DNA from 2 places in the Bradyrhizobium sp. CCBAU 11357 genome. Region 2 is predicted to be linked to the other one. Evidence: predicted binding sites of a transcription regulator. Region 2 holds the regulator's gene; the other holds the start of a gene.
What was found. Region 2 encodes PhoB, which activates phosphate uptake and scavenging genes when phosphate is short. Its sites were predicted from a motif close to TGTCATNNANCTGTCAT; they were not measured.
Positions count from the first base shown of each region.

Region 1: XI05_RS29200 (RNA degradosome polyphosphate kinase) is a predicted target of PhoB. The motif match lies at 2,995-3,011, and genes of this name have one in related genera.

Region 1 covers NZ_LBJW01000109.1:155,130-162,474, reverse strand. Annotated here, with positions in the region: gene ppx (exopolyphosphatase) at 1-717, opposite strand, end outside; gene XI05_RS29200 (RNA degradosome polyphosphate kinase) at 733-2,922, opposite strand; gene XI05_RS29195 (DnaA ATPase domain-containing protein) at 3,068-3,745, opposite strand; gene XI05_RS29190 (CDP-alcohol phosphatidyltransferase family protein) at 3,837-4,379, opposite strand; gene purM (phosphoribosylformylglycinamidine cyclo-ligase) at 4,535-5,608, shown strand; gene purN (phosphoribosylglycinamide formyltransferase) at 5,608-6,261, shown strand; gene XI05_RS29175 (cold-shock protein) at 6,482-6,688, opposite strand; gene XI05_RS29170 (autotransporter outer membrane beta-barrel domain-containing protein) at 7,067-7,345, shown strand, end outside.
Region 2 covers NZ_LBJW01000095.1:83,745-91,089, reverse strand. Annotated here, with positions in the region: gene argF (ornithine carbamoyltransferase) at 1-378, opposite strand, end outside; gene XI05_RS14580 (aspartate aminotransferase family protein) at 378-1,586, opposite strand; gene XI05_RS14575 (GcrA family cell cycle regulator) at 2,046-2,558, shown strand; gene phoB (phosphate regulon transcriptional regulator PhoB) at 2,821-3,528, opposite strand; gene phoU (phosphate signaling complex protein PhoU) at 3,543-4,259, opposite strand; gene pstB (phosphate ABC transporter ATP-binding protein PstB) at 4,271-5,092, opposite strand; gene pstA (phosphate ABC transporter permease PstA) at 5,089-5,934, opposite strand; gene pstC (phosphate ABC transporter permease subunit PstC) at 5,939-6,928, opposite strand; gene pstS (phosphate ABC transporter substrate-binding protein PstS) at 7,110-7,345, opposite strand, start outside.

The DNA.
Region 1 (7,345 bases), on a different contig from region 2:
GTCGAGCGCTTCAGCAGCGGGGATGGAATAGCCGTGCATCACCTGGAGCGGATAGCCGCTCTGGATGATGTGGATGCGCGCGAGCGCGCGCCAGGTGCCGCCGACGGCGTAGAAGGTGCGGCCGCGGCCTGCAGTCAGCTGCGGCACCTCGTCGATCTCCTCGCGCACGATGCGATCGGCACGCTTGAGCGATTTGTGCGCGAGATCCTGGAGCGCGAGACCGCCGAGCGGCAACGTCACGCCGCTGCGCACCGCGTTCCTGCGCACGTCGATCAGCTCCAGCGAGCCGCCGCCGAGGTCGCCGACGATGCCGTCGGGGAGGTGGATGCCGGAGATCACGCCGAGCGCCGAGAGCCGCGCCTCCCGCGGGCCCGACAGGATCTCGATCTTCACCGCGCAGATGCGCTCGGCCTTGGCGATGAAATCGGGACCGTTGGAGGCGTCGCGGCACGCCGCGGTCGCGATCGCGAACACGCGTCCGACCTGCATCACCCGGCACAGCGCGCGAAACCGTTTCAGCGAGGTCAGCGCCTTGTCGACGGCGTCGGGCGCAAGCAGGCCCGTGCTCTGCACCTCGCGTCCGAGGCCGCACAGCGTCTTCTCGTTGAAGATCGGGATGAGGCTGCGCGCCAGCGCCTCGTAGACGACGAGGCGGACCGAGTTGGAGCCGATGTCGATAACCGCGACGCTCGAGCCGCGCTTGCGCGGCCGCTTCACGTCGCAAATCCCCGATCAGGATTGATGGCGTTCGTTCCGGCGCGTGAGACGACGCGGCGAGGATTCCTTGAGCGACTTTCCACGGCCAGACAGACTCGGATTCGTCATGAAGTAGTTGTGGACGTTGAAAGGCTCCTCGCCCTTCGCGGTCTTCATACGCGTTGAAGACCCATCCGGCAACAACTGCCAGCTCTGCTCATTGTCCTTCAGGTTCGCGACCATGATCTGTTCGAGAACCTGCTGATGCACCGTCGGATTTTGCAGCGGACACAGCACCTCGACGCGGCGGTCGAGGTTTCGCGGCATCATGTCGGCAGAGGAGATATACACAGCCGCTTTCGCGCTGGGCAGGCCCTGGCCCATGCCGAAGCAGTAGATTCGGCCATGTTCCAGGAAACGGCCGATGATCGACTTGACGCGGATGTTCTCCGACAGGCCGGGAATGCCGGGCCTGAGGCAGCAGATACCGCGCACCACGAGCTCGACCTGGACGCCGGCCTGGGACGCCTCGTAGAGCGCATCGATGATGTCGGGGTCGACCAGCGCATTCATCTTCATCCAGACCGCGCCCGGACGGCCGTGCCGCGTATGCGCGGTCTCGCCCTGGATGTGCTCGATGATGCGCTTGCGCAAGGTCAGCGGCGACACGGCCATCTTTTCCAGATCGCTCGGCGCGGCATAGCCGGTGATGAAATTGAACACGCGCGCGGCATCGCGGCCAATGGTCGGGTCCGAGGTGAAGTAGGAAAGGTCGGTGTAGATGCGCGCGGTGACCGGGTGATAGTTGCCGGTGCCGGTGTGGACGTAGGTCGTCAGGCTGCCGCCCTCGCGGCGCACCACCATCGAGAGCTTTGCGTGCGTCTTCAGTTCGAGGAAGCCGTAGACGACCTGCACGCCGGCGCGTTCGAGATCGCGCGCCCAGCGGATGTTGGCTTCCTCGTCGAACCGCGCTTTCAGCTCGATCAGTGCAGTGACGGATTTGCCGGCTTCGGCCGCTTCGGCGAGCGCGCGCACGATCGGTGAGTTGTTGGAGGTGCGGTAGAGCGTCTGCTTGATCGCGACGACATCGGGGTCGCGCGTGGCCTGCTGCAGGAACTGCACGACGACGTCGAACGACTCGTAGGGATGATGGACGATCAGGTCCTTCTGCCGGATCGCGGCGAAGATGTCGCCGCCATGCTCGCGCACGCGTTCGGGATGGCGCGGCACGTAAGGGGTGAATTCGAGGTCGGGCCGGTCGAGCCGGGTCAGCTGCGAGAGCTCGTTCATCGCCTGCACGCCGTCGACCAGGAACACCTCGTCGTCGGCCGCCGAGAGCGCGTGCTGCACGAAGCTGCGCAGCTCCTCCGGCATCTTGGCGTCGATCTCGAGCCGGATCACCGATCCGCGGCGGCGGCGCTTCAGCGCGGTCTCGAACAGGCGGACGAGGTCTTCGGCCTCTTCCTCGATTTCGAGCTCGGAGTCGCGAATGATACGGAAGGCGCCATGGCCGTGCAGATTGTAGCCGGGGAACAGGCGATTGATGAACAGGGCGGTGGCCTGTTCCAGCGAGATCAGGCGCACCGTGCCCTCCGCCGGCAGGCGGATGAAGCGGTCGATCTTGCCGGGCATGCGGATCAGCGCGTTCATCTGCTTGCCGTCGGCGGCGCGCGTGAGGTGCAGCGCGATGGTGAAGCCGAGGCTCGGAATGAACGGGAAGGGGTGGGCCGGATCGATCGCCAGCGGCGTCAGCAGCGGGAACACGTTGTTGAGGAAGTAGTCCTCGATCCAGGTCCGTTCAGCCTTGGTGACGTCCTTGCCGTCGACCAGCACGATGCCGACATCGGCCAGCGTGCCGCGCAGGTCGCGCCAGATCGCCTGCTGGTCGGAGGCGAGCTGGGAGACGGTCCGGTTGATCAGCGCGAGCTGCTCGGACGGCGTCAGGCCGTCGGGGCTGCGTTCGGCAATGCCCTCGCGCACCTGGGCCTTGATGCCGGCAACGCGGACCATGAAGAACTCGTCGAGGTTATTCGCCGAGATCGACAGGAATCGCACCCGCTCCAGCACGGGGTGGCTGGGGTTGACCGATTCCTCCAGGACGCGGCGGTTGAAATGCAGCCAGGACAGCTCGCGGTTGATGAACCGCTCGGGGCTGGACGCGATTGCCGGGAGGCCCTCGGTTTCCGGGGCTTTCTCTTTGGTTTCAACAGCTTGCGCAGAGTCCATCAGAAGTCGGTCCATCCAGTTCACCCCAATTGCGACTTAAGCGCAAAATCGGCGGGAGCATGTGTTAGAGCGATGACGTTTCGATGACATTGATGTTCCGCCGCCGCCCCGCGTCAAGCGGGCTTCAGGGAGGCCTGCGAGCCGGTCAGGCGTCCCGGAGCAGCTCGGCGGCCAGCGCCCGGGTGACGGGACGGCCGAGCCGCAGGGCTTCGCTGTCGAGCAGCTCGATGGCGCGGCGGGCGGCGGCCGAGGACCGTTCCAGGCGGTTGGCGAGGTAGCCGACCACGCTCTCGTCCACATTCAGCTGGCGGTCGGCGCAGAACTTGACGATGAGGCCGCGGAACAGCTGGTCGTCGGGCGGCAGCAGCGTGACCACCGGAACGGCGCGCAGGCGCGAGCGCAGATCGCGCAGCTCGATCTGAAGCGCGGCCGGCGCCTCGCGCCCGGTGAAGAGGACGTAGGCGCCGTCCTCGCGGGCGAGATTCATCAGGTGGAAGAGGGCGCGCTCGTCGAAGTCCCCAGCCTTGAGATCCTCGACCACCAGAGCGCCGGTGGCGAGCGCGCCGGGCACGGCCGCCGCGGTCAGCGCATTGGCGGTGGTCGAACGGGCGCCAGCGTCCTCGGCCCAGATCGCGGCGAGATGGCTCTTGCCGCTGCCCTCCGGGCCCGCCAGCCACATGATCCGGTTCGGCCATTCCGGCCAGCTGTCGATCAGGCCGAGACCGGCCGCGTTGGCGGGGCCTTCGAGGAAGTTATCCCGGCTGAGGCTCTCCGCATGCGGAAGTGCAAACGCCAATTGTCGGGGATGAACGCGGCCTGCCACGCTTGCTTTGCTCCATGCCGGCGCGCCGGCCGGTTCGAAGAGAATTCGATTTGATCGAGCGGAGATGGCCTTTACGAGGCCGCTTCCACTTTCATTTGGCCTCGATCGTGCTCATGTGCCGCAGCCACTCGACGAGATAGAGGGACACGGAGGAGAGCGTGAGGACCGTGACGAGACCCATCAGGATGATATCATAGGGCGCGGGCTTGAAGCCGAAGGCAAGCGCCGCCAGCACCAGGGCTGCGAACGCCACTTGCGCGACCGTGTTGAGCTTGGACACTTTGGACGGCTTCATCTCGACCGGCCGGTCGAACAGCCAGGACACGATCACAGCGGCGACGATCATGATGTCGCGCGAGACCACCAGGATCACGATCCAGCGCGGGATCGCGCCCCAGATGCCGAGCGCCATGTAGATCGAGACCAGCAGCGCCTTGTCGGCGAGCGGATCGAGCAGGGCGCCCAGCTCGCTCGTCATGTTGAAGCGCTTGGCCAAGAACCCGTCCACGGCATCGCTGATGCCGGCGATGAGGAAGACGGCGAACGCGACCTCCATTTGGCTCGATACGATGGCCCAGACGATGATCGGGACCAGCATGATGCGGCCCAGGGTAATGATGTTCGGAATACTCACGCAGCGCTTCCCGGCACCGGTTCTGATCTCAAATCCGGCCCGTTGCAGGCTGAACCGGTTGATATGTCTACATAGTATAGCGGGGAGCGCCATGCGAGCCATTGCGTGTCCCCGGAATTCGACGTAACCAGCCGCAAACCCACTGGAAATCGGGCATGACCGACCGCAAAAACGGCCTCACTTACGCCGATTCAGGCGTCGATATCGACGCGGGCAACCGCCTGGTCGACCTGATCAAGCCGATGGTGCGCGCCACCGCACGGCCGGGCGCCGATGCCGAGATCGGCGGCTTCGGCGGCCTGTTCGACCTCAAGGCGGCCGGCTTCAAGGATCCGATCCTCGTGGCCGCGACCGACGGCGTCGGCACCAAGGTCAAGATCGCGATCGAGACCGGGCTGCATGGCGGCATCGGCATCGACCTCGTCGCCATGAGCGTCAACGACCTCGTGGTGCAGGGCGCCGAGCCGCTGTTTTTCCTGGACTATTTCGCCTGTGGCAAGCTCGACCCCGAGGCCACTGCGGCGATCGTCGCCGGTGTTGCGGAGGGATGCCGCGAATCCGGCTGCGCGCTGATCGGCGGCGAAACCGCCGAGATGCCCGGCCTCTACAAGGACGGCGACTACGACCTCGGCGGCTTCGCCGTCGGCGCCGCCGAGCGCGGTACGCTGTTGCCGCGCAAGGACATCGCCGCGGGCGATGCCGTGATCGGTCTCGCTTCGTCCGGCGTGCATTCCAACGGCTTCTCGCTGGTCCGCAAGATCGTCGAGCAGTCGGGCCTCAGCTTCGAGGCGCAGGCGCCGTTCGCGCCGGTGATGACGCTCGGCGGCGCGCTGCTGACGCCGACCAGGCTGTACGTCAAATCCTGCCTGCGCGCGATCCGGGAGACCGGCGCGGTGAAGGGGCTCGCCCACATCACCGGCGGCGGCTTCACCGACAACATCCCGCGCGTGCTGCCCGAGCACCTCGGCGTCGGAATCGATCTGGCACGCCTGCCGGTGCTGCCGGTGTTCAAATGGCTGGCCGCGCAGGCCGGCATTGCCGAGCTGGAAATGCTGCGCACCTTCAATTGCGGCATCGGCATGATCGCGATCGTCGAGCCCGACAAGGTCGACAAGGTGATCGAGGTCTTCACCGACGCCGGCGAGACCGTGGCGCAGCTCGGCACCGTGATTCCGGCCGAGGGCGAGCACCGCGTCGTCTATAACGGCCACCTCGACATGGCGCTGTGATGAAGCGCCGCGTCGCCATCCTGATTTCGGGGCGCGGCTCCAACATGGCCGCCTTGATCAGGGCAGCCGCTGCCCCGGATTTCCCGGCGGAGATATCGCTCGTCATCTCGAACAAGGCCGATGCGCCCGGACTCGAACGTGCCCGGGCGGGCGGCGTGACCACCGAGGTGATCGAGAGCAAGCCGTTCGGCAAGGACCGCGCCGGCTTCGAGAAGGTGCTGCAGGCCGCGCTCGACAAGCACGGCATCGAGCTGATTTGTCTGGGCGGCTTCATGCGCCTGTTCACGGCCGAGTTCACAAAAGCCTGGTATGGGCGGATGCTCAACATCCATCCGTCGCTGCTGCCGTCGTTCCCCGGCCTCGACCCGCACGGCCAGGCCCTGCGCGCGGGCGTCAAGCTGTCCGGCGCGACGGTGCACTTCGTCATCCCCGAGACCGATGCCGGCCCGATCGTGATGCAGGGCGCGGTTCCCGTCAGCGACCACGACACCGCGGAGACGCTGTCCGAGCGCATCCTCGAGGTCGAGCATCGCATCTATCCCGAGGCGCTGCGGCTGCTCGCGACCGGCAAGGTCCGCATCGAGGGCGATGTGTGCAGGACGGCGGGAAGCGCGGCGTCGGAGAATTTCTTGGTTGCGCCGGTGGTGCGCTGAAGAGCCGCCCCGTCCCGTCATTGCGAGGAGCTCTTGCGACGAAGCAATCCAGAATCGCTCCGCGGAAAGATTCTGGATTGCTTCGCTTCGCTCGCAATGACCGAGTATGTGGCGCGTGCGAGCCGAACCATGAACCTACGCGCAACGGGCGAGCCCCCAAACAAGATCCCCCGGCAGAGCCGGGGGCAACGTCATGATCGCTCGCTTGCCGCGAGAGACATCAGGAAACCTTGAGGTTTTCCGCGGACGACTTGCCGCGGTTCTCCACGAGGTCGAATTCAACCACCTGGTTCTCGTTGAGGGTGGAGAGTCCGGCACGCTCGACCGCGGAGATGTGGACGAACACGTCCTTGTCGCCGCCGTTCGGCTTGATGAACCCATAGCCCTTGGTCGGGTTGAACCATTTGACGGTGCCCTTTTGCGGCATCGCTCGTCTCCTCCACTAGATATAAAAAAGACGCGGCCGCTTTTCGCGTGCCACGCCACAAACGGTCTTCCGGAAGTCTGTTCGAGTCTTGAGGCGCAATGTCGCGAAACGCACAGCCAAGCGGCCAATTCCGATTGTGACCGATATTGCAACATGAAAATCGTCGCCTAGCAAGCCGCGCGGGGATTTCAAGACCAGGCCAGCTGCCTTCAAGCGCAATTTGCGACCTGTGGCAGCAGAACCACAATCAGTGCAATAGCCTTGGCCGTCATGCGCCGACCGGTTGACCCCTCGTGGCAGTTCGGCACAAATCGCCGCTAGCGCCGCAGACCGTGTTGCATTTTTGCGCGCCGCCACTTCGCTACGGGATTCATGGTCATGCGCTGCGCCGCGCAGCTCTCCGGGACACGGCAGACGATCGGGCTGGACCGCGTCCGCCGGATCGCCGCTGCGCTTGCGATGGCGTTTGCGCTGGTCGTGACCATGGCGGCGGTGAGCCCCAGCTTCGCGCAAAGCCCGACGCCGACACCCACCCCGACACCCACCCCGACGCCGACGCCGATTCCGTCGCCGACCTCGACCAATCAGGATCGGTCAGCCGGCAACAGCGCGCTCAATCTCGGCTCGGGCTTTCTGGAGCGGCTCGGCAACCAGGCA
Region 2 (7,345 bases):
CACCGTGGCGTTGGCCGCAAGCTCCAGCAGCGCATCGTGATTGAGGATGCGGATCATGATGGCGTCGACATAGCGCGACAGCACCCGCGCGGTGTCGGCGATGGTCTCGCCGCGGCCGAGCTGCATCTCGGCGCCGGTGAGCATGATCGCCTCGCCGCCGAGCTGACGCATGCCGACGTCGAACGAGACGCGGGTTCGCGTCGAGGGACGCTCGAAGATCATCGCCAGCGTCTTGCCTTCGAGCGGCCTGACCGGCTGCTGCGCCTTCTGCTTCGCCTTCATGGCGGAAGAGGCGGCGAGCATGCTCTTGAGCTCCGACAGCGGCAGCTCGTTGATGTCCAGGAAGTGCTTTGGAGCTTTGTTGGGCGTCGTGCTCATCAGCTTGCCGCCCGCTTGGTCTGACTGGAGGAGATCGCCGTGCAGGCGCGTTCGAGCCGGCCGACGCTGTCCTCGATCTCCGCTTCGGTGACGATCAAGGGCGGCAGGAAGCGCACGACATTGTCGCCGGCCCCGACGGTGAGCAGCTTTTCGGCGCGCAGCGCCGCGACGAGATCGCCCGAGGGCACCACGGCCTTGATGCCGATCAGGAGGCCCTCGCCCCGCACCTCGCTGACGACATCGGGGTGACGATCGATCACGGAGGCGAGCTTCTGCTTGAGCAGCAGCGACATCTTCTGCACGTGGTCGAAGAAGCCGGGCTTGAGCATCACGTCGAGCACGGCGTTGGCAGCCGAGATCGCGAGCGGATTGCCGCCGAAGGTGGAGCCGTGCGAGCCGGGCCCCATGCCGGCGGCCGCATCGGCGGTCGCCAGCACCGCGCCGATCGGGAAGCCGCCGCCGAGCGCCTTGGCGAGCGACATCACGTCCGGTGTGACGCCGGTGCGCTTGTAGGCAAAGAGCTCGCCGGTGCGGCCCATGCCGGTCTGCACCTCGTCGAAGGCGAGCAACAGTCCGCGCTCGTTGCAGAGCTCGCGCAGCGCCTTCAGGAAGGCCGGAGGTGCGGCACGAACGCCACCCTCTCCCTGGATCGGCTCGATGAGAATGCCGGCGGTGTGCGGGCCGATCGCCTTCTTCACGGCGTCGAGGTCGCCGTGCGGCACCTGATCGAAGCCGTCCATCGGCGGACCGAAGCCCTCGAGATATTTCGCGGACCCGGTGGCGGCGAGCGTCGCCAGCGTGCGGCCGTGGAAGGCGCCTTCGAAGGTGATGATGCGATAACGCTCCGGATGGCCCTTGGAAAAGTGATGGTGGCGGACGAGCTTGACCACACCTTCCAGCGCCTCGGCGCCGGAATTGCAGAAGAACACGAAGTCCGCGAAGCTCTCATTGCAGAGGCGGCTTGCGAGCTTCTCGCCATCGGGGCTCTGGAACAGGTTCGACATGTGCCAGAGCTTCGTCGCCTGCTCCTGCAACGCCTTGACCAGCGCGGGATGAACGTGGCCGAGCGCATTCACCGCCACGCCCGAGGTGAAATCGAGATAGCGATCGCCATTGGTCGCGATCAGCCAGCAGCCTTCGCCGCGCTCGAAACCGAGGTCGGCCCTGGCGAAAACGGGGAGCAAATGCGGCGCGGCGCTGTTAGTCATGACGTCACTTGAATGTTGCGGACGGTGTGAGGCACGCATTGCGCAACGCACCATTGACCGGCCCCGGAAAACGAAACGTGCCGCCTTTTAAGGGCGGCACGTGGCACTATCTTATGCTTGGCAAGACGGGTGTCAATGCCGCCCGGAAAGCCTCGCGAAACGCTGATTCCGTAGTCTTGCGGTGCCGATTTTGCGGGTTTTTCACCACGGAACATGTGGAAGCGAGTCGGCGGACTCTTGCGCGGGAGTCACGCCATATTGTAGCGTTTGGATTGTCAGATACGACATCTCGTGCAGTAGTTCTGATCCCAAAAGTCCTCATGTACCGGCGTAAACGTTCGGGCGTCTTGAGCGCGCCCGGCGAGCCTTAAGGGATTCTGGCGGCACGGGTTTTCAAGGCTTTAGGCATTCGCGGCGAAGCCCCCAGGATGGCAGGCGCGCAGCGAGGGAAAGGGTGCAATGACGGTTTTGACCTGGTCCGATGATCGCGTCGAGCAGCTGAAGAAGCTCTGGGAGGCCGGACTTTCGGCCAGCCAGATCGCGGCGGAGCTCGGCAATGTGACCCGCAATGCCGTGATCGGCAAGGTGCACCGGCTCGGCCTGTCCGGCCGCGCCAAGAGCCCTTCATCGGCAGCGCCGCGGCCGCGCAAGGCACGGCCTGCGCAGCACATGATGCGGGTGACGCGACCCGTTGCGCGCGGCAACACCGCGCTGGCGCAGGCCTTCGAGGTCGAGGTGGAAGCCGAGCCGGTGACCTACGACAACGTGGTGCCGATGAGCCAGCGGCTGTCGCTGCTGGAATTGAACGAGGCGACCTGCCACTGGCCGGTCGGCGATCCCTCGAGCCCGGATTTCTTCTTCTGCGGCGGCAAGGCGCTCTCGGGCCTGCCCTATTGCGCCCAGCATTCGCGCGTGGCCTATCAGCCCGCAGCGGACCGCCGTCGGGCACCGGCGAAGCCGAGCACGCGCTGAGCTTGCGATTTCATTGATTGCCAGGACGGCAGCCGTCACGCGATGACGGCTCCAATTATTCGGTGTCATCCCCGCCTAGTGCGCGATTGCGCACGGGGGGCGGGGACCATAACCACAGGGCGCGGTGATTGCGCGAGATGGTTATTGCGAGTCCCCGCCAAACCACGTCCTGTGGTTATGGATCCCGGGCTCGCGCTGCGCGCGCCCCGGGATGACGGTTGAGGGTGTAGCCGCAGCTCACCACACCGACAGCTCGCAAATCTTACGTCTGCTCGGCCTTCGCGAAGCGATCATCCAGCGCGTAGCCGGCGCCGCGGACGGTGCGGATCGGGTCCTGCTCGCGGCCGAGATTGAGCAGCTTGCGCAGGCGGCCGATATGGACGTCGACGGTGCGCTCATCGATATAGATGTCGCGGCCCCAGACGCTATCGAGCAGCTGCTCGCGCGAGAACACGCGGCCGGGATGCTCCAGGAAGAACTCCAGCAGACGATATTCGGTCGGGCCGAGATCGATCGGCCGACCCGAGCGCGCCACGCGGCGCTTGTCGCGATCGAGCTCGATGTCGCCATAGGCGAGCACGGTGGCGAGCCGCTCGGGGCTGGCGCGCCTGAGCAAGCCCTTCACGCGCGCAAGCAGCTCCGGCACCGAGAATGGCTTGACGATGTAATCGTCGGCGCCGGTTGCGAGGCCCCGTACCCGCTCGCTCTCCTCGCCGCGCGCGGTGAGCATGATGATCGGCAGCTGCTTGGTCTCGGGACGGGTCCGAAGCCGCCGGCACAGCTCGATGCCCGACAGGCCCGGCAGCATCCAGTCGAGCACGATCAGATCGGGAATGTGCTCCTTGAGGCGGGTGTCGGCGTCGTCGCCGCGCATCACCGTCTCGACGTCATAGCCGTCGCCTTCGAGGTTGTAGCGGAGAAGCTCGGTGAGAGCTTCCTCGTCCTCTACCACCATAATGCGTGCGCCCATGTTGTCGTCGCTCCTTAGGTATTCGGCACCGTCGTGGCGAAGGTCGTCATGTCGCCCTTCGGCCGCTTGTCGGTGATCGCCTGGCCCTCGATCATGTAGAACACGGTCTCGGCGATGTTGGTGGCGTGGTCGCCGATCCGCTCGATGTTCTTGGCACAGAACATCAGGTGGATGCAGAACGAGATGTTGCGCGGATCCTCCATCATATAGGTGAGGAGCTCGCGGAACAGCGAGGTGCAGATGGCGTCGACTTCCTCGTCGCCCTTCCACACCGCCATCGCCGCCGGCAGGTCGTGCGCGGCATAGGCGTCGAGCACGCTCTTGACCTGCTGCTGCACGAGGTCGGTCATGTGCTCCAGGCCGCGGAACAGCTTGAGCGGATGGAAATCCGTCTCCAGCGCCGCGACGCGCTTGCCCATGTTCTTGGCGAGATCTCCGATGCGCTCGAGATCGGTCGCAACGCGCATGGCGCCGACGATCTCGCGCAGGTCGACGGCCATCGGCTGGCGACGGGCGATGGTGAGCACGGCGCGCTCCTCGATGCGCTTCTGCAGCGCGTCGAGATCGGCGTCGGTGGTGACGACGCGCTGGCCGAGTGCCACGTCGCGGCGGATCAGCGCGTCGACGGAATCGACGATCATGCGCTCGGCGATGCCGCCCATCTCGGCGACCAAGCGGGTGAGCTCCTGAAGGTCGCTGTCGAAGGCCTTTACGGTGTGTTCAGAACCCATGTTCCGTCTCCTCAGCCGAACCGGCCGGTGATGTAATCCTGCGTGCGCCGATCGCTCGGCGACGTGAAGATCTTGCTGGTGTCGTCGAACTCGATCAGCTCGCCGAGATACATGAAGGCGGTCTTGTCGGAGACGCGCGCCGCCTGCTGCATGTTGTGGGTGACGATCGCGATCGTGTAGTTCTCGGACAATTCCTGGATCAGCTCCTCGACCTTGGCGGTCGAGATCGGGTCGAGCGCCGAGCAGGGCTCGTCGAACAGGATCACCTCGGGCCGCACCGCGACGGTGCGGGCGATGCAGAGGCGCTGCTGCTGGCCGCCGGAGAGCGACAGGCCGGAGGCATTGAGCTTGTCCTTGACCTCGTTCCACAGCGCGCCGCCGCGCAGCGCCTTCTCGACGCGGCCGTCCATCTCGGACTTCGAGATCTTCTCGTACAGACGAATGCCGAAGGCGATGTTCTCGTAGATCGTCATCGGGAACGGCGTCGGCTTCTGGAACACCATGCCGACCCGGGCGCGCAGCAGATTGAGGTCGAGCTTGGGGTCGAGGATGTTGGTGTGGTCGAGCAGCAGCTGACCGGTGGCGCGCTGGCCCGGATAGAGATCGTACATCCGGTTGAAGATGCGCAGCAGGGTCGACTTGCCACAGCCCGACGGGCCGATGAACGCCGTGACGCGATTGGTGCCGAGCGCCAGATTGATGTTCTTCAGCGCGTGGTGCTCACCGTAGTAGAAATTCAGGTTGCGCGCGGTGACCTTGGCGGGCGCCTCGGGCAGCGGCTGCGAGCCGGGATGAACGGTCGGCGCGCTGACGGAAACAGACATTTCACTCATTTTGCAGTCCTCTCAGCGCCGATGATGCGCGCGCCAATGTTCAGGGCAAGCACGGTCAGGGTGATGAGCAGCGCACCGCTCCAGGCGAGCTGCTTCCAATATTCGTAGGGGCTCTGCACGAAGTTGTTGATGGTGACGGGTAGGTTCGCCATCGTCTTGTTCAGGCCGAGGCTGAAGAACTGGTTCGACAGCGCCGTGAACAACAGCGGTGCGGTCTCGCCCGCGACGCGGGCGGTGGCGAGCAGCACGCCGGTGATCAGGCCGGAGCGCGCGGCGCGGTAGGCGATGCGCTTGATCACCAGCGAGCGCGGCAGGCCGAGCGCAGAGGCGGCTTCACGCAGCGGGTTCGGCACCAGCAGCAGCATGTCTTCGGTGGTTCGCACCACGACCGGGATCACGATCACGGCGAGCGCCAGCGCACCGGCGATGGCCGAGAAGCCGCGCATCGGCACCACCACGGCGCCATAGATGAACAGGCCGATGATGATCGAGGGCGCCGACAAGAGGATGTCGTTGATGAACCGGATCACCGAGGTCAGCTTGTCGTTGCGGCCGTACTCGGCGAGATAGGTGCCGGCGAACAGGCCGAGCGGCGCACCTATGCCGACACCGATCGCGGTCATGATCAGCGAGCCGACGATGGCGTTGCGCAGGCCGCCCTCGGTCGATCCGGGCGGCGGCGTGTCAGCGATGAAGACCTGGAGGTTGAGCCCGGCCAGGCCGTTGTAGAGCAGCGTGATCAGGATCAGCGCGAGCCAGGTGACGCCGAAGGCGGCAGCGGCGATGCAGAGCCCGCGGATGATGATGTCTCCGCGGCGGCGACGTGCATAGATCGGGTTCATGGCTTTACTTCCCGGCCTTGGTTTCCAGGCGCATCAGCATCAGCCGCGCAGCCGCGAGCACAAAGAACGTCAACACGAACAGGAGCAGACCGAGAAGGATAAGGCCGGACTGGTGCAGGCCGTCGCTCTCGGCGAACTCGGATGCGATCGCCGCCGAGATCGTGGTGCCCGGCGCGAAGATCGACGAGGAGATCCGGAACGAGTTGCCGATGATGAAGGTCACCGCCATGGTCTCGCCGAGCGCGCGGCCAAGCGCCAGCATGACGCCGCCGATGATGCCGACGCGGGTGTAGGGGATGACGACGCTGCGGACGACTTCCCAGGTGGTGCAGCCGACGCCGTAGGCGGCTTCCTTCAGCACCGGGGGCACCGTCTTGAACACGTCGACCGAGATCGAGGTGATGAAAGGCAGCACCATGATGGCGAGGATCAGCGCGGCGTTGAACAGGCTGAGATAGGACGGCGGACCTGCGAAGATCGCGCCCAGCACGGGAACGCCATCAAAAATCTTGATCATGAAGGGCTGGAAGGTGTTGGCCAGGAACGGGCCCAGCACGAAGAAACCCCACATGCCGTAGATGATCGAGGGGATGCCGGCGAGCAGCTCGACAGCCATGCCGATCGGGCGGCGCAGCCATTGCGGGCAGAGCTCGGTCAGGAAGATCGCAATGCCGAGACCGACGGGAATGGCGATCAGCATCGCGATGAAGGAGGTGACGAGCGTGCCGTACATCGGCCCGAGCGCGCCGAGCACTGGCGGATCGGCCGAGGGCGCCCAGCGCTGCGTCCACAGGAAGGAGATGCCGTATTCCTTCATCGCCGGGAACGCACCGACGATCAGCGAGATGATGATGCCGCCGAGGATCAGCAGCACCGAAATCGCGGACAACCGCGTGATCCAGTAGAAGGTGACGTCGCCGAGCTTGAACGCGCTCAAGGCCTTGGCGCGATCATATGGACCGGCAGCATCAATCACATTGCTCTCGACAGCCATCTCAGCCACGCCGATCCCCTGTACCCGTTATTCATATACGCTTGTTGTTGGCGGCGGTCCCGTGCCCCGGATGCGGTGCAGCGCGAAGCGGTGCGCCGCATCCGGGGCCTAGCGCTTGTGGGTCCCGGCTCTGCGCCGCAGCGTTGCACGCTGCAGCGCGTCCGGGACACGAGAGCCTTACTTAGCTCTTGATGTCGGCAGCCCAGGTCTTCTCGATCAGCTGGACGACGCTGTCCGGCATCGGGATGTAGTCGAGCTCCTCAGCCGCCTTGCCGCCGTTCTTGAAGGCCCAGCGGAAGAACTTGATGGCTTCCTGCGAGGCCGCCTTGTCGGTGGCGGACTTGTGCATGAGGATGAAGGTCGCAGCCGTGATCGGCCAGGACTTCTCGCCGGGCTGGTCGGTCAGGATGACGTAAT